2 regions of the Exiguobacterium sp. s7 genome follow, and region 1 is predicted to be linked to the other one. Evidence: riboswitches for the same ligand, from Rfam matches in the RefSeq annotation. Region 1 holds a riboswitch; the other holds the start of a gene.

What was found. A riboswitch is a leader RNA that binds a small molecule or an ion and turns the genes downstream of it on or off. The one in region 1 is predicted to bind S-adenosylmethionine.
Region 2: it holds a riboswitch for S-adenosylmethionine, as region 1 does, so the genes downstream of both, KNP79_RS06165 (Na+/H+ antiporter NhaC family protein) here and metK (methionine adenosyltransferase) in region 1, are expected to answer to the same signal.

What each region holds. Positions count from the first base shown of each region.
Region 1 covers NZ_JACSLO010000002.1:93,570-102,230, forward strand. The annotation lists gene KNP79_RS03055 (iron-containing alcohol dehydrogenase) at 1-415, shown strand, start outside; gene KNP79_RS03060 (glucose-6-phosphate isomerase) at 522-1,874, shown strand; gene ytkD (RNA deprotection pyrophosphohydrolase) at 1,973-2,446, shown strand; gene KNP79_RS03070 (alpha/beta hydrolase family protein) at 2,427-3,188, shown strand; gene pckA (phosphoenolpyruvate carboxykinase (ATP)) at 3,218-4,789, opposite strand; SAM riboswitch class I at 5,104-5,223, shown strand; gene metK (methionine adenosyltransferase) at 5,354-6,562, shown strand; gene KNP79_RS03085 (hypothetical protein) at 6,605-7,132, opposite strand; gene KNP79_RS03090 (GNAT family N-acetyltransferase) at 7,297-7,767, shown strand; gene KNP79_RS03095 (alpha/beta fold hydrolase) at 7,858-8,574, shown strand; gene mnmM (tRNA 5-(aminomethyl)-2-thiouridylate-methyltransferase MnmM) at 8,607-8,661, opposite strand, start outside.
Region 2 covers NZ_JACSLO010000003.1:208,747-217,407, reverse strand. The annotation lists gene KNP79_RS06170 (GGDEF domain-containing protein) at 1-1,647, shown strand, start outside; SAM riboswitch class I at 1,744-1,839, shown strand; gene KNP79_RS06165 (Na+/H+ antiporter NhaC family protein) at 1,892-3,193, shown strand; gene KNP79_RS06160 (TVP38/TMEM64 family protein) at 3,215-3,865, opposite strand; gene trhO (oxygen-dependent tRNA uridine(34) hydroxylase TrhO) at 4,088-5,029, shown strand; gene KNP79_RS06150 (divergent PAP2 family protein) at 5,147-5,572, shown strand; gene KNP79_RS06145 (PucR family transcriptional regulator) at 5,675-6,898, shown strand; gene ald (alanine dehydrogenase) at 7,030-8,160, shown strand; gene murB (UDP-N-acetylmuramate dehydrogenase) at 8,250-8,661, opposite strand, start outside.

The DNA of each region.
Region 1 (8,661 bases):
CGCCTTGAACGGTGTGCTCCAAATGGGTGCCTCGGGCGACTGGGCATCGCACAACATCGAACATGCGGTCTCGGCTGTCCATGACATCCCGCATGCAGGCGGACTCGCAATCCTGTTCCCGCGCTGGATGGAACATGTACTCGATGAAGACAATGCAGCACGTTTCGCACGCTTAGGCACAGAAGTGTTCAACGTCGAACCGGCTGACACGGATTTGGAAACGGCGAAGCGTACGATTGCAGCCGTTCGTGCCTTCTTCGATGAGCTCGGCGCGCCAAGCTCGCTCCGTGACTATGATATCGACGAGTCGACGTTCGACGCCATCTTGGATTCGGCGATGAAACGCGGGGCGTTCGGTCGCTTCCGCACACTCGAACGTGAAGACGTGGCAGCGATTCTTGAGTTGAGCAAATAAGGCGATTTGATGCCTATTTTGCAATAATGATTGAACGAATCCGACGTTTCCGTTTATGATGGGTCATGTATGGCTCATCAAGGAGCGATTTAAAGGAGGAAATGACATGTCAACTGTACGTTTCGATTATTCAAACGCCCTGTCTTTCGTCGGGGAACATGAAGTCGATCAATTGCAAGAAACCGTGAAAGCAATGCATTCGGTCATCCATGACCGCAGCGGGGCAGGTAGCGATTTCCTTGGGTGGGTCGACCTCCCAACAAACTACGATACGGATGAGTTTGCCCGCATCAAAGCGGCCGCGGAACGAATCCGTGAGAACTCGGACGTCCTCGTCGTCGTCGGGATCGGTGGATCATACCTCGGCGCACGCGCGGCCATCGAGATGCTTCAACATTCATTCTTCAACGTATTGTCAAAAGAAGAGCGCAACGCGCCACAAGTCTTCTTCGCCGGTCACAACATCTCGTCTACTTATTTGACGGAGTTGCTCCAGGTGCTCGAAGGCAAAGACGTCTCGGTCAACGTCATCTCGAAATCGGGAACGACGACAGAGCCGGCGATCGCGTTCCGTGTCTTGAAACAATTCATGGAAGAAAAGTATGGTCAAGACGGTGCTCGTGAGCGCATCTATGCGACGACAGACCGTGCCCGTGGCGCCTTGAAGACGCTTGCGGATGCGGAAGGCTACGAAACGTTCGTCATCCCGGATGACGTCGGAGGCCGCTTCTCGGTCCTCACACCGGTCGGACTCCTTCCGATCGCTGCGGCAGGCATCGACATCGATGCCCTCATGGAAGGTGCACGCGACGCACAAAACGCCTATTCGTCACCAGAGCTCTCTGAGAACGAGGCGTACCAATATGCGGTCGTCCGTAACGCCTTGTATGCGAAAGGCAAGTCGATCGAGTTGCTCGTCAACTACGAACCGGCCCTTCACTACGTGTCGGAGTGGTGGAAACAGCTTTACGGCGAATCAGAAGGAAAAGACAACAAAGGGATCTTCCCGGCGGCTGTCGACTTCTCAACCGACCTCCACTCGATGGGACAATACATCCAAGAAGGTCGTCGTGACTTGTTCGAGACAGTCATCCGTGTCACGAACGTCCGTCACGCGATGAACGTGCCAGAAGACGCGCAAGACCTCGACGGCTTGAACTTCCTCGCTGGCGAAACGATCCAATTCGTGAACGACAAAGCGGCTGAAGGAACACTCCTTGCCCACACGGACGGAGAAGTACCGAACCTCGTTGTTGAATTGCCAGAGATGACGCCGTACCACCTCGGTTACTTGTTCTACTTCTTCGAGAAGGCATGCGCGATGAGCGGATACATTCTCGGGGTGAACCCGTTCAACCAACCGGGCGTCGAAGCGTATAAAGCGAACATGTTCGCGTTGCTTGGAAAACCAGGTTACGAAGAACAAAAAGCTGAGCTTGAAAAGCGCTTGAACCAATAATTTCGAGTAGGTCCGCTCCGGCGGGCCTATTTTTTTGTTTGAAACTGGGGGAAGACAAGGTAAAGTGAGAGTAGACAGGGGAAAGAAAGGGATGGACTATGTTGACATTCACGGACTACTATCACAATAAAGTCGAGTTGAGCTTCGCGCACTATCCATTTTCGGATACGCCGCTCCACGTCTGGGTCGTCGCCCGCTATGAGAATCAATGGGTGCTGACGAAGCACAAGCAGCGCGGGCTCGAGTTCCCAGGCGGAAAAGTTGAGCCCGGCGAACATGAGGATGATGCCGCGATTCGGGAAGTGTATGAAGAGACGGGTGGTGTCGTGAAGACGCTGCACTATCTCGGACAATACCGTGTGCTCGGGCGCGGGGACACGGTCATCAAAAATATTTACTTCGCCGAGATCGAGCGCTTCGATGACCATCCGGCCGTTGACGAGACCGACGGCGCGGTTCTCATGAAGGAACTGCCAACGAATCTGCTCCGGAACAACCGGTACAGTTTCATGATGAAAGACCGGGTGCTCCCGGAAACGATGAAGGTGCTCCATGAAAAACGAATGGTTTGACCGGATCGAGGTCCTCCCTCCATATGCCGGTTATGCGGTCCACCGTGGCTGGTACGCTACGCGCGATGGTGAGGATGTCGTCGCCTATACGATCACGCCGACGCGACCGAACGGGCACGTCCTGTTTTATTTGCGCGGCGGAACAGGACGCATCGGGGACGTGCGCTTGCCTCGGTTGATGCAGTTCGCGGCCAAAGGCTTCCACGTCGTGGCGCCTGTTTATCGGGGTAACCATGGGGGGAGCGGGAAAGAGGACTTCGGCGGGGCCGATTTAGAGGATGTCTTGTCCCTCTATGATCGCGTCCATCGAACGGACACGCTCATTCATGCCCTTGGCTTCTCGCGCGGGGGCATGATGGCGTTGTCGCTCGCCGCGGAGCGGCCGCTCACGTCTGTGACGTCATGGGCGGGTGTCACCAATTTGGAATGGACGTACGAAGAGCAACGCTCGATGCGGAAAATGCTCCGCCGTATGACCGGGGGTGACCCGGAAGCGGCTCGTGAGGCGTATGTGGAGCGTTCACCCCTCTACAAGGACTGGGAGGCCCCGACGTTATTGATTCACGGGACAGACGACGAGCAAGTGCGGCTCCGCCATGCGACAGCCGTGGCCGAACGGATGGGGGAGCGGGCCGAACTTTGGATCGTCCCGTTCGCTCATCAACTCCCGTTTTGGGAAAAGTGGAAGACGACCGATGAGGCGATGGACTGGATGTTAGCCGTCGCACCAAAAAATGACTAGCGCCTAAATCAGGCGCTAGTCATTTTTTATTACACGATGATTGGGCCGGCTGCGACGACCGCCTCACTCGCTTTCGTGAATCGTTTGAAGTTGTCTTGGAACTTACGGGCGAGCGCTGCCGCCTCGGCGTCGTAGCGGGCCCCGTCTTTCCATGTGCCCCGTGGGTTGAGCACGTCGTCTGGCACCCCGTCGATGTGGCGTGGAATCTCGACGTTGAAGATGTCATGGCGCGTCGTCTCGACGTCACGGAGTTTCCCGTTGACGGCCGCGTTCACCATCGCCCGTGTATAGGCGAGCTTCATCCGCGATCCTTCGCCGTATGCGCCGCCGGTCCAACCGGTATTGACGAGATAGACGTCGACGTCATGTTTCTCGATCAACGTGCCGAGCATGTCGGCGTAGCGTTCCGGTGCGAGCGGCAAGAACGGTGACCCGAAACATGTCGAGAAGGTCGCCTGCGGCTCCGTCACGCCGCGCTCCGTGCCGGCTAGCTTCGACGTATAGCCTGACAAGAAGTGATACATCGCCTGCTCCTTCGTCAATTTGCTGATTGGAGGCAGGACGCCGTACGCGTCGGCCGTCAAGAAGACGATCGTGTTCGGATGCCCGGCTCGTGACGGAAGCATCGCGTTATCGATAAATTGAATCGGGTAGGCGGCCCGTGTGTTCTCAGTGAGTGAGATGTTCTTGTAGTCTGGTGCCCGTTCCTCGTCCAAGACGACGTTCTCAATCAACGAGCCAAATCGAATGGCATCGTAGATTTGAGGTTCGTTCTCACGCGACAAGTTGATCGTCTTCGCGTAGCAACCGCCTTCAATGTTGAAGACGCCGTCAGGAGACCAACCATGCTCGTCGTCCCCGATTAAATGACGTTCTGTGTCGGCCGATAGCGTCGTCTTTCCGGTACCCGATAGCCCGAAGAAGAGAGCCGTCTCGCCGGCGTCCGATACGTTCGCCGAGCAATGCATCGACAAGACGTGCTGTTCCGGTAACAGGAAGTTCATGACTGAGAAAATCGATTTTTTAATTTCGCCGCCGTATTCTGTTCCCCCGATCAGAATGGTCCGTTTGGCGAATGAGACGAGAATGAACGTTTCGGAGTTCGTCCCGTCGACTTCCGGATCGGCCTTATAGCTCGGTGCATAGATGACCGTGAACGGATCAAAGGCACCTCGTGTCGGCCATTCGCGCAAGAACAACTGTTTCGCGAACAAGTTGTGCCACGCGTATTCTGTGATGGCCCGCACTGGAAGCGTATAATGCTCGTCAGCCCCGGCAGACGCCTCGAGATAGTAGAGCTTGTCTTTCGTCTCGAGATGCGTGAGCACTTTATCGAGCAGTGCCGTGAACTTCTCTTCTGCGATCGGTTGGTTGACCGGACCCCAGTCTACTAAATGATTGCTGACTTCATCTTGCACGACGAATTTGTCTTTCGGTGACCGTCCTGTGAATTTACCTGTACTGACCGATAAAGCCCCGTCTTTCGTCAGTACGCCTTCCCCGTTGCGAATGGCTTCTTCCACCAATTCTGGAACCGTTAAGTTCCGCATCATGTCGGCACCTTTAATTAATTCTTCGATTTTCAGGAGCGTTGTCGCCATCCTGAATCCCACCTTTCCCCTAAATAGATGTGGATGAAATCCGCATACTTCCGCGTTTTATTAGTATGACGTTTTTATTATATGTGACATACTAATCAAAAACAAGCCTTTTTTATCCTTTAAAGTAAGCGCTTTCTTACACTGTCATTCTAACATATTCTGTACCAGGTCATAGTACAAAATCGAAAACCGACAAAAAAATGTTTGATATTTCACAAACATAACTATTGCGAGTTCGTGAAAAGTTTTACGAATTCAGTCGATACGCTTGACAGAACGGGGTGTCATTTATATGATGGTCTTCGTAACGGATACTCTTATTCTGAGCGGTGGAGGGAACAAGGCCCTACGAAGCCCAGCAACCGTCCGATTTGTCATTGTTATTCGGAAAAGGTGCTATCCTGAAGCGAAGCGCAAGCTTCGAACGATAAGAGGGTAAGGAAGAACGATTCAACCTTTCCCATTGAACATGGCGAAAGGTTTTTTTCATTACCGTCCCAAAGCAACGCGTAAGGGGAACGAGTACCGTCCACACATCACCCTTATTATAGGAGGTTTTTCGAAATGGCAAACTTGAACCGTCGACTTTTCACTTCGGAGTCCGTCACGGAAGGACATCCGGATAAAATTTGTGACCAAATCTCAGATGCGATTTTGGATGCGATTTTAGCTGAAGATCCAAACGCCCGCGTTGCGGCTGAGACATCTGTCACGACAGGTCTCGTGCTCGTAGCAGGTGAGATCACAACATCAACTTACGTGGATATCCCGAAAGTTGTTCGTGAAACAGTTCGTGAGATCGGCTACACACGTGCAAAATATGGTTTTGATGCAGAGACTTGTGCTGTCCTCACATCGATTGATGAGCAATCGGTAGACATCGCCCAAGGTGTCGACCAAGCGCTTGAAGCTCGTGAAGGACAAATGACTGAAGAAGAAATCGATGCGATCGGCGCTGGTGACCAAGGTCTCATGTTCGGTTACGCAACAAAAGAGACACCAGAACTCATGCCGCTCCCGATTTCACTCGCACACAAATTGTCACGTCGTTTGGCAGAAGTTCGTAAGAACGGCACGCTCGCTTACCTTCGTCCTGATGGTAAGACACAAGTGACGGTCGAATACGACGAAGCGAACAACCCAGTTCGCATCGACACAATCGTTATCTCGACGCAACACGCCGAAGACATCACACTCGAACAAATCCAAGCTGATTTGAAAGAGCACGTCATCGACGCGGTCATCCCGTCTGAACTCATCGACGCGGATACAAAATACTTCATCAACCCGACTGGCCGTTTCGTCATCGGTGGACCACAAGGGGATGCAGGCCTCACAGGACGTAAGATCATCGTCGATACGTACGGTGGTTACGCTCGCCACGGCGGCGGCGCGTTCTCAGGTAAAGATCCAACCAAAGTTGACCGTTCAGCGGCGTACGCGGCTCGTTACGTAGCGAAAAACCTCGTTGCAGCGGGACTTGCTGACAAAGCAGAAGTTCAACTTGCATACGCGATCGGCGTTGCCCACCCGGTATCGATCGCAGTCGACACGTTCGGCACAGGCAAATTGAGCGAGACTGAGCTCGTCGAACTCATTCGCGAGAACTTCGACCTCCGTCCGGCCGGCATCATCAAGATGCTCGACCTTCGCCGTCCAATCTACAAGCAGACAGCAGCTTACGGCCACTTCGGTCGTACAGACGTTGAACTCCCATGGGAGCAAACGGATAAAGCGGCAGTGCTTGAAGAAGGCGCGAAACGCTTCGCATAAGACAGTAAAAACGACCTTTCTCAGTGAAAGGTCGTTTTTTTGTTAGGCTTGTGTTTTGTTGTCATTCGATGATTCGTTATTGCTTGATGACGTGTCGGATGAAGTTTCTTGCCCGAGCGCCGTATCTTTCGCATCGACGACTTTCTCGCCGATCGATTGAAGATCTGACTTCGCTTCTTGCGCCGTGCCGACGACTTTGTTCACGTCTTCTTTGACCGTGTCGACTTCACCAGCGACTTTCTCGTATACGTTTTGAACGTCAGTGGCAACTTCTTGGATGATTCCAGAAGCCGATTTCACTTGGTCAATGACTTGTGAGGCCTTTCCGGCTGGGTCTTGTTTGACCGTATCGACGAGACCGCCGACCGACGATTTCGCGCTCGAGAACGATTGTTTCGTGTTCTCACGGTTCGACGTGCTAAGTAAGGCAAGCAGACCGCCGACGAGGGCGCCGAGGAGCATCCCGGTCACGACGGTGATTTTAGGGCCACCTGCATTTGCTTGGTCAAACTGACGATTTGGATTGTTGGCTTGCTCTACTTTTGGATCATGTTGTAGTTTCGGTTCCATAGTAACACTCCTTTTTGTAAGTTGGCATTGATACTCTTATACCCGAGTCAAAATGGAAAATAACGTCTTCCTTCATTTCGACATCAAAAAGTAATGAGCGGGCAGGATATTTTTTTGCTGATGGGGAATGATACTACTAGATTGGCCAAAAGGGGGATGCCGTTATGAAGATCAGGGAAGCTGTACCAGAAGATGCCGCCACCATCCGCGATATTGCGCTCGCAACGGTCAGTGAACAAGACGAGGTTCGTTCAAAAGTAATGGAACGGGCTTATCAGCAAGAAGAGATCGTCCGCGCCATCAGTTCAAGCGAGGAAGCGAAAGAGCAGTTGTTCATTGTCGGTGAAGCCGAAGGCGACGTCATCGGGTTCTATCATGCGATCGACCGCGGGGATACGTGGGAAGTGCTCCGACTCTATCTTCATCCGACCCATCACCGACAAGGTCTCGGAACGGCCTTATTGTCTCATCTGCGCGAACGTAAAGTTCAACCGATCGAACTGTACGTCGAGAGTTCGAACGAGCAGGCGATTGCCTTTTTGAACCATGAGGCGTTCATCGAGTTGAATCGGATTCAAGAGGAAGTGTACGACCAACCGATGGAACTGATTCATTTGCGCTATGACCCGAGCTAAGACCCTAGACGGATTTTCTGACAAACATCAGTCTCGGCTGATGTTTTTTGTTAGTATAAAAACATGGACATAATAAAATGAGGTGACAGTATGACATACGAAGAAGAATCACGAAAAGGGGTCATCGTGATCGTCTATCCGCTCCAGTTCACGTCACGCTTGAGCGAGGCGTTTTTAGGACGGTTACGTGACGAATATGAAGTTCTCGTCGTGACCGGACAGACGGTCGGCTTGACGGCGGAAGACCATAAGCTGTTAATCAAGAACACGCTACGCGAGGCGAGCCAGTACAAACTGCCGATTCACGTCATCGCCTTCAGTCTCGGGGCGTTGTTAACGAACCGATTGCTCCAGGAATACGATGTGCCGCTCGGCAGTTTGACATATATCTCACCCTTGTTCGACTGGCATCCGTCCCGCCAAATCGGCGGATTGAAACAAGTCGTCGCGAGTGCGGTCGACCGTTTCCGTCCGGATTTGCCGCTCGGCATGATGACGTTCATGGGTGCAGGCGAAGAGTCGTCCCGCTTTGGTGAGATCACCTACGGGCAATACCGGGAAATCGAGGAAGAAATCGTCGAGCATCAAGAAGAGAAGAAACATTTGCCGCGCCTCCCACTCGCTTGCTTCTATGCGCCGGACGATCGCTTCGCCGATGTGAAGCTGACGCTCAACGTCTGTCGAAAAATCGGCGGCGATCAAGTATACATCCGCCGGCTCGAAGGCTTCCCGCATTTCGGCTATGAACGATTGAACACGAAGTTCGCGGAGACGCTCATCACGTTTTATGAATTGATCCGAGAATGACAAAACAGGCGACTCGCTCGAGTCGCCTGTTTTCATGCACGTTTTTCAATCGCCACGATGAACGGGGGATGATTGATTTGATTGATG
Region 2 (8,661 bases), on a different contig from region 1:
TGGAGCATATGGAGTGTTTTACTCATATCGACAATCACCTTGTTCGCCACAGGCGTATTGAACATACCCGCCATCGAGCCGTTGCCGTTCATCTTGATCGCGCTCCTTGTCATCATTTTTCAAATGGACTCCATCGAACGGAAAGGCGTCTACTTCACGTTTTCGGAAAGTATCGTCCTCATCATTTTCTTGTTTTTTGATTTCGAGACGGCGCTTTTCGTCAATCAGATTGGTCTCCTCGTCTTCCAGTTCGTCAACTTGAAACCGCGCGTCGCGCTTCGACGCTTCCGCTTCACGTATCCTTGGAACGCCATCACGTCTTTCTTGGAGATTGCCATCCCAGCCGGTGTTTACTTGGCGCTTGGTGGTGTGACCGGTCTCGGCTTCTATTCTCAAGACTCGTTCCTGCCGCTCGCCGGTTTGATTCTGGCCATCATCTTGAACACGGTCGTGCAAAAGTATCAAGTCGGTTGGTGGTTCCGCGTCGACATCCCGGTCCGCGATTTTCTGAGCATCGCGTTTTATACGTATATCGTCAGTCTCGTCTTCATTTTGGCGGCCTCGTTGTTCCGGGAGACGAATTTACTAGTCGTCAGTAGCATCGCTGCCGCGTTGACGTTCTTCATCAAGCGGCTCATCATCCAAAAAGGCCGGCAAGACGCCTTTAAATCGTTGATTGAACAGTATGATGAGGCAAAAGAAGCCGTGTCGTTATCGCAGAGCGAGGCGCAAGCCATCGAAGTGTTTCTCAGTCAATGTGAGCGGCTCAATCACTATGACGAAGGGTTCGTCGAGTTTAAACTGTTCGACCGTACCCTGTACTTTGATTTGAAGACGCGTCAGCCGATTGACCGTCACATCGTGTTCGATTTGCTCGATCACGCTTATCCGAACGAAGCCTCGGTCGAATATGAGATGCGCTTCGAATGGGACGCACCACTGTCGAACGAATTTGACGACGACTATCATAGTTTCATCTCGGTTCGGTCCGAGGAGATCGAAGGGATTCGCACGTGGCTCGTCATGACGGGTGAACACGTCTATGGGTATCCCCCGACCATCCAACGTGAAATCGTCAAACTTCTCAAGTCGTTCAACCGGACGATCAGCCGTTGCCATGAGCGCGACCGTCTTTACACGGAAAGTCGGACCGACAGCTTGACGCTGCTCGCGAATGCACGCGCGTTTTACGAATACGGGATTCAACAAATCTCGGACGGTTCGATGTATCCGATTTCGGTCGCGATGCTCGACATCGACTTTTTCAAAAAAATCAACGATGTGCACGGACATCAAGTCGGGGACAGTGTGCTCCAAGAGTTTGGACGGCGGATTCGCCAGGCACTCCGCACCGAAGATTTTGCCGCCCGTTACGGCGGTGAAGAGTTCATCTTGCTATTGAATCGTTGCGATGTCGAACAGGCAATCGAGATCGCCGAACGGATCCGGCAACAAATCGAGAACAAACCGTTCCACGTCGACGGAATCGATATCCCCGTCACCGCTTCGATCGGTGTCGACACGATTCAGGCGTTCGGTGACAAACGCCTCGACGATACGATCCGTAACGCTGACCGGGCCCTCTACGTCGGCGGGAAGTACGCCGGACGCAACCGCGTCGCCCATTACAATTTCTTAACGACCTGACTCACCCCCACGTTCACCGCGTGGGGGTTTGCTATTGACAAGCGGATTTGAAACAGGTACGTTAGGGAACGTGTCTTATAATTAAATATCACAACTTTTTTATCAAGAGAGACTGAGGGACTGGCCCAGTGACGTCTCGGCAGCGGGTAACCTGTGCCAAATCCAGCGAGCAGTCTGCTCGAAAGATGAAAAAAGTGTTTTCTTGTAGAGAGAGCCTTTTTTCAGAAGGCTCTCTTTTTATTTTATGAATGAGGTGAATCGATTGGAACAACCGACAGCTAACAAATGGGCACTATTGCCTTTGCTCGTCTTCCTCGTCTTCTTTATCGGGGCAGGCATCTACTATAACGACTTTTATAAATTCCCGGTCCTGATCGCGGCGTTGATCGCGGTCATCGTCGCGGCGATGATGACGAAAGGCAGCGTCACTCAGACGGTCGAGCGTGTCGCCCAAGGTGCGGGGAACCCCGGCATTTTGATCATGGTCTTCATCTTCTTGCTCGCCGGAGTGTTCTCGAGTGTCGCCGAAGCAATCGGCGCAATCGACGCGACCGTCAATGCGGCGCTGACATTTTTACCGTCCTCGCTTCTACTGAGCGGTTTATTCGTCATCGCGGCTTTCATCTCGATGGCGATGGGAACGTCGACGGGCACGATTGCCGCCCTCGCCCCGATCGCGCTCGGTATCCACGAAGAAAGTGTCGTCAATATCGCCATCGCGGCGGCTGCCGTCGTCGGTGGTGCCATGTTCGGGGACAACTTGTCGTTCATCTCGGACACGACAATCGCTGCCGTCCGGACCCAGCGTACCAATATGCGTGACAAATTCCGAACCAACTTTTGGATTGTCCTCCCGGCCGCCCTTATCACAATCGTCCTCTTATCGGTGTTATCGAGTGGAGAATCGACTGTCGATGCAGCCGCGTTCGAATGGTATAAACTCATTCCATACCTCGCCGTCATCGCTCTCGCCTTGACCGGGTTGAACGTCATTCTCGTTTTGCTTGGCGGGATTGCCTTGACCGGCATCATCGGTTTGATCGATGGGAGTTTGGCTGTCACTTCATACGTCACGGCTATGGCAGACGGGATGATGGGTATGGCCGAGATTTCGCTCTTGACGCTCCTCATGGGCGGACTCGTCGGACTCATCTCGCATAACGGCGGGCTCACTTACTTGCGTGACGCGCTCACGTCGCGGATTCAAAAACGTGCCGGTGCCGAATGGAGCATCGCCGGGCTCGTCAGCGCGACGAACGTTGCGACGGCGAACAACACGATCTCGATTCTCGTGGCCGGTCCGCTCGCCGCCAATATCGCCGACACGTATGACATCGAGCGAAAGAAATCAGCGAGTGTGCTCGACATCTTCTCGTGTGGCGTCCAAGGCCTGTTGCCTTATGGGGCACAGCTGCTCATCGCCGCCGAATTGACGAATACGGCGTCACCAGCGCTCGTCCCGTATATGTTCTATCCATTCCTGCTCTTCATTTGCGGAGGGCTGGCCATCGTCTTTAACTTCCCGCGTTTCAAAAAGCGCGCCTGACCAAAACGACCCTTTGAAGCACTAGCTTCGAAGGGTCGTTTGACGTTTCGTTTCACGTTCACGTTGAAGTTGTTCGTTGCGTTTTTTGAAGGCGCGCCGCTTGAGCAATTCCTCGAGGCCACGGCTGATCGCCCAAAGAACAAACAGTAACAGTCCAAGCATCGATAAGCGGAACGGACTTTGAATAAACTCTTCCCACTGGTCACCAATGACCGAAAAAATCAAGACGACAAGCAGTTTCCCGAACCCCGCCGCCATGATGAATGTCCGAAGCGGCATTTGAATGAGGGCAAGTAAGTATGTGATCAAACTGACCGGGATGAACGGGAGCGAATATAAAAACCCAAGCGAGATCGGGCTCATATGGTTGATGCGTTCCAGCCAATATACCCCTTGTTTATGTTTTTCGAGCCACCGTGTCATCGGTTTACGGAATACGTAACGGACGGCTGTAAAGACAAGAATCGTCCCTAGTAAACTACCGACCCAAGACAATAACGTCCCGAGCAAGAACCCATACGTGGCCGCGTTCGCCGAAATGATGAGGACGAGCGGAAGAAATGGAAAGATCGCCTCAAGGAACGGCGCCCCTAGTCCTGCCCATGGGCCTCCCGGAAGCTCTTGCAGCCATTCAATCAGTTGGATAATCCATTGTTGGAGTGATGTGAGCATATCAGTTTCCACCTTCGACTTTCATTAATACCTTTTACCCGATTTCGCTCAGGAAGACGCATCCCCCTGCACGCCAGTAAAAAAAATAAAAAGTATTTGCGAAATTTCGCTGTGATATCTATCATATAATATGGACTTGTGGTTGCAGGCAAGTCCGCTCGTCGAACGACACAACCCAACGTTCGTTTTCCTGCAAAAAACTGAACACAGGGGAGTAATAACATGGAAACAAAACCAATGCGGGTCTTGCTGTACTATAAGTACGTCAACATCGAAGACCCAGAAACGCTCACACAAGAGCACCTCAAGTATTGTAAGGACCTTGGCATCAAAGGACGGATCTTGATTTCTTCCGAAGGAATCAACGGAACGTGCTCTGGGACTTGGGAACAGACCGAGCAATACATGAACGACTTGAAAGCGAACCCGCTTTTCAGCGATATCGAGTTCAAAATCGATGAAGTCGAAGAGCATGCGTTCAAAAAAATCTTTGTCCGTCATAAGAAAGAGCTTGTGACGTGGCGCTTTGATGGTGAGTTCGACGTTCCTAAACAGCACGGTGCGTACCTCGAACCGGCAGAATGGAAAGAGATGATGAATCGCGACGATGTCGTCATCCTCGATGTTCGTAACAACTACGAGTACGATCTTGGTCACTTTAAAAATGCGATCAAAATCGACGTAGAGGCTTCTCGTTACATGCCAGATTGGCTCGAAGAGAACAAGGACCTCTACGAAGGGAAAACCTTACTCACGTACTGTACCGGAGGCGTCCGTTGCGAGAAATTTACCGCATATATGCGTGACCAAGGTCACGACAACATTTTCCACCTAAAAGGCGGCGTCGCCATGTACGGCAAAGACGACGCCACGAAAGGCGAAAATTGGGAAGGCGAGCTCTACGTCTTTGACGAGCGCATCAACGTCCCAGTCAACACGGTCAATCCGTCGGTTGTTTCCGAGTGCATGCACTGTGGGACGAAGACGGTCCGTTACGTTAATTGTGCCAACCCGGTGTGTAATGCTCAACACTTCTGTTGTGAAGAGTGTGAACCGAAACAAATGCGTTCATGCTCGAAAGAGTGCCAGGAGCATCCACGTAACCGCTATATCATCGAGAATATCGCGGACAAACTTCAGGAGACTGAAGGCGTCGTCGGGTAACAAAAATCGACCGAGAAGCACTTCGAGCCTATGCTCGAGGTGCTTTTTTTGACAAAAACTTTACGTCTAGTGCCTGAAAGAATCGGGTATAGTGTAGATACCATTGTCAGACAGGAAGTGAATCGATTGCTCTTTAACGAACCTTTACTCGCCGCCTTGCTCGCGTGGTTCATCGCCCAAGCGGCCAAGCTCGTAACCGAACTCATTAAAACACGAGATTTTGAACTTGAAATCATGTTTGCCTCAGGTGGGATGCCAAGTTCCCACTCCTCGACCGTCGTCGCATTGACGACCGTGATCGGGCGTATCGAAGGGCTCGACTCCAGCATGTTCGCGCTCGCCCTGATTTTCGCGACGATCGTCATGTACGATGCGACCGGTGTCCGGCAAGCGGTCGGGTTCCAAGCCCGTTTGTTGAACGACTATTTCAAAGGCATCAAACATGAGACACCGATTTTAAATGAGTTGGTCGGTCACACCCCGTTCCAAGTCATCGTCGGTGCCCTGCTCGGTCTCGTCATCGGATTGTTTTTCCCGATTTAAGCTGAATTTTAGAGGCATGTCGCCCCTTCTTCTCAAAACACTTCCATCTTTTTGTGAACTTTCACAACAGAGACGGTATAGTGAGAGAGAGGAGGAATCGACATGCCTTTTTTGCAGAAATCTTATGAATCGCTCGATACACTCGCCGAAGCAATCGGACAAGCGATTCGGGCCCCAATCACGATTGAAAATCGCCACCACCAGTTGCTCGCCTACAGCACCCACCCCGACTCGACCGACCCGGCCCGCATCGCGACCATCATCGGCCGTCGTGTGCCGGAAGCGGTCATCGAGGACTTATGGGAAAGTGGAATCCTGCAAGAAGTGATCGACCGAGACGAACCGGTCGTCATCCCAGCCCGGGTGGCTGTCGGTTTAGGCGAACGTGCCGCTGTCGTTATCAAACAACAGGACGATGTGCTCGGTTATATTTGGAGCCTGGCCCGAACGACCCCGTTCTCGGAACAAGAGCTCACTGTGTTAAAAGAAGGCGCGAGCATCGCTAAAAAATTGCTCATGACCATCGCCATGCATGAGCGGCGCATCGATGCCGAGCTCGAGCGTTTCTTTTTAGAGGTGTTGGCCAGCCCCAATTTGTCGCCCGCTCATCGCGATCGTTTGAACGAACTCGCCCCGATTGCTGTCGCCAGCCGACTCACCATCATCGAGTGCGGCCAACCGATCACCCCACAGCTGGCGGAGCGATTGTTTTATGTTCTCGCGACCCAACAAGCGATCGAGGTCGTGTTGCACGCCATCGATGGTCAACAGCTACTCGTCTGGCATTATATGAAATCGGAGTTAGCCGAGGAAGAGACGGCACTTTTGCAGTGGGCCAATCGCTTCGAGACACAGCTCCGAGAGAAATTCACGGAAGTCGATCCACGTTTAGGCGTCAGCCGTCGTTTCTTTGAGAGCGACATGCTGTATGCCGCGATGGAAGAAGCACGACAGGTCACGTCGCTTCGTCGGAAGTTCCCCTATGAGCTTGCCGCGACGCACACGTTCGAACAAATCGGGATTTATCAGCTCGTCCCAGATCTCGCTCGCCGAATCGGGCTTCGGCTCGAAACGCATCCGACCATCGAGCGTTTGCAGGCATATGATGTCGCCCATCATACCGAGCTCGTCACGACGCTCGAGTGGTATTTCTATTTTGATGGGAACGTCAAACGCGTCGCCGCCCATCTTCACATCCACCCGAATACCGTGCTCTATCGGATTCGCCGCATCGAGGAACTGACGAATATTACGCAAGTCTCACTGCCCGAACGAGCCGCTGTTTACCTCGCCATCAAGGCAGGCCAATACCGACAAGATGATTGATGCCTGCTTTGTGATTTTTCACAAAGTGGGCATTGTCATTTTTAGAATCCATGCTAAAGACAGCGTTTTCGGATGGGGCTATACTAGAGGTGTGAACAAATTGTATCAGTAGAGAGAAAGGGGAACTTTACATGAAAATCGGGGTATTGAAAGAAATCAAAAACAATGAAAACCGCGTCGCCTTGACGCCGATGGGTGCAGCCGTATTAACTGAGCTTGGACACGAGGTTCTCGTCGAGACGGAAGCCGGTGTCGGGAGCGGCTTCACGAACATGGAGTATGTCGATGCAGGGGCGACAATCGTCGACACAGCCGCAGACGTTTGGGGAAACGTCGAATTAGCGTTGAAAGTAAAAGAACCGCAACCGTCTGAATATCGTTATTTCCGTCCGGACTTGACGCTCTTCACCTACTTGCACTTGGCAGCCGAACCAGAACTCACGAAAGCACTCGTCGATTCAGGCGTGACGGCGATCGCTTACGAGACGGTTGAAATCGACCGCACGTTGCCGCTCCTCACACCGATGAGCGAAGTGGCTGGACGGATGGCCGCTCAAATCGGGGCCCAAATCCTTGAAAAACCGCACGGCGGAAAAGGGATTCTCTTGTCTGGCTTGCCTGGCGTACCGCGTGCGAACGTCACCGTCATCGGGGGCGGTGTCGTCGGGATGAACGCAGCCCGCATCGCTATCGGTCTCGGTGCCAACGTCACGATCATGGACATCAGTCCAGCCCGCCTGCGCCAAATCGACGACCAATTCGGTAACACGATTAACACGCTGATCTCAAACAGCTACAATATCGCCAAACAAGTGGCTGACAGTGACCTCGTCATCGGGGCCGTGCTCATCCCGGGCGCGAAAGCACCAAAACTCGTCACGAAAGAAATGGTCCAACAGATGTCACCAGGATCGGTCATCGTCGATGTCGCCATCGACCAAGGCGGAATCTGCGAAACGATCGATCACATCACGACGCATGACGCACCGACGTATGAGCGCTATGGCGTGCAACATTATGCCGTCGCCAACATGCCTGGTGCCGTCCCACGCACGTCGACACTCGGTTTGACGAACGCCACGATGCCGTATATCGTCGAGTGCGCTCAAAAAGGGATTTTCCCGGCGCTTCGTGAAAACGCGGCGTTACTCAAAGGCTTGAACGTCATCGACGGGACAGTCACGTATGAGGCTGTCGCGCGTGACCTCGGCTACACGTTCGTGGCGCCTGCTGAAGCGGTCACAAAACAATTACAAGCGTAAGGACCAAACCGACAGAACTATTCTGTCGGTTTTTATGTCGTCACATCATCAAAAAACGCTCGAACCGGTTGGTTCGAGCGTTTTCGTGCTTATGCGTTTTCGACGGCGATATCCTCACCAATGATTTTGACTTCTGGTTCAAGCTCAATCTCGAACTTCGCCTTCACCGTCGCTTGGACGTGACGGATGAGCGAGATATATTCAGTCGCCGTCGCTTCATCGATATTGACGATGAATCCGGCGTGCTTGAGCGAGACCTCCGCCCCGCCAATCCGCTTCCCTTGTAGGCCGCAGTCTTGAATCAATTTACCGGCAAAGTAACCAGGCGGTCGTTTAAAGACGCTACCACACGATGGGTATTCAAGCGGTTGTTTCGACTCGCGCTTGTGCGTCAAGTCATCCATCACTTCTTTGATCGCCTCATAGCCGAGCGGCTCGAGTTCGAACGTCGCTTCGAGGACAATCAGCCCGTCTTTAGAAACTCGGCTCGTCCGATAATCG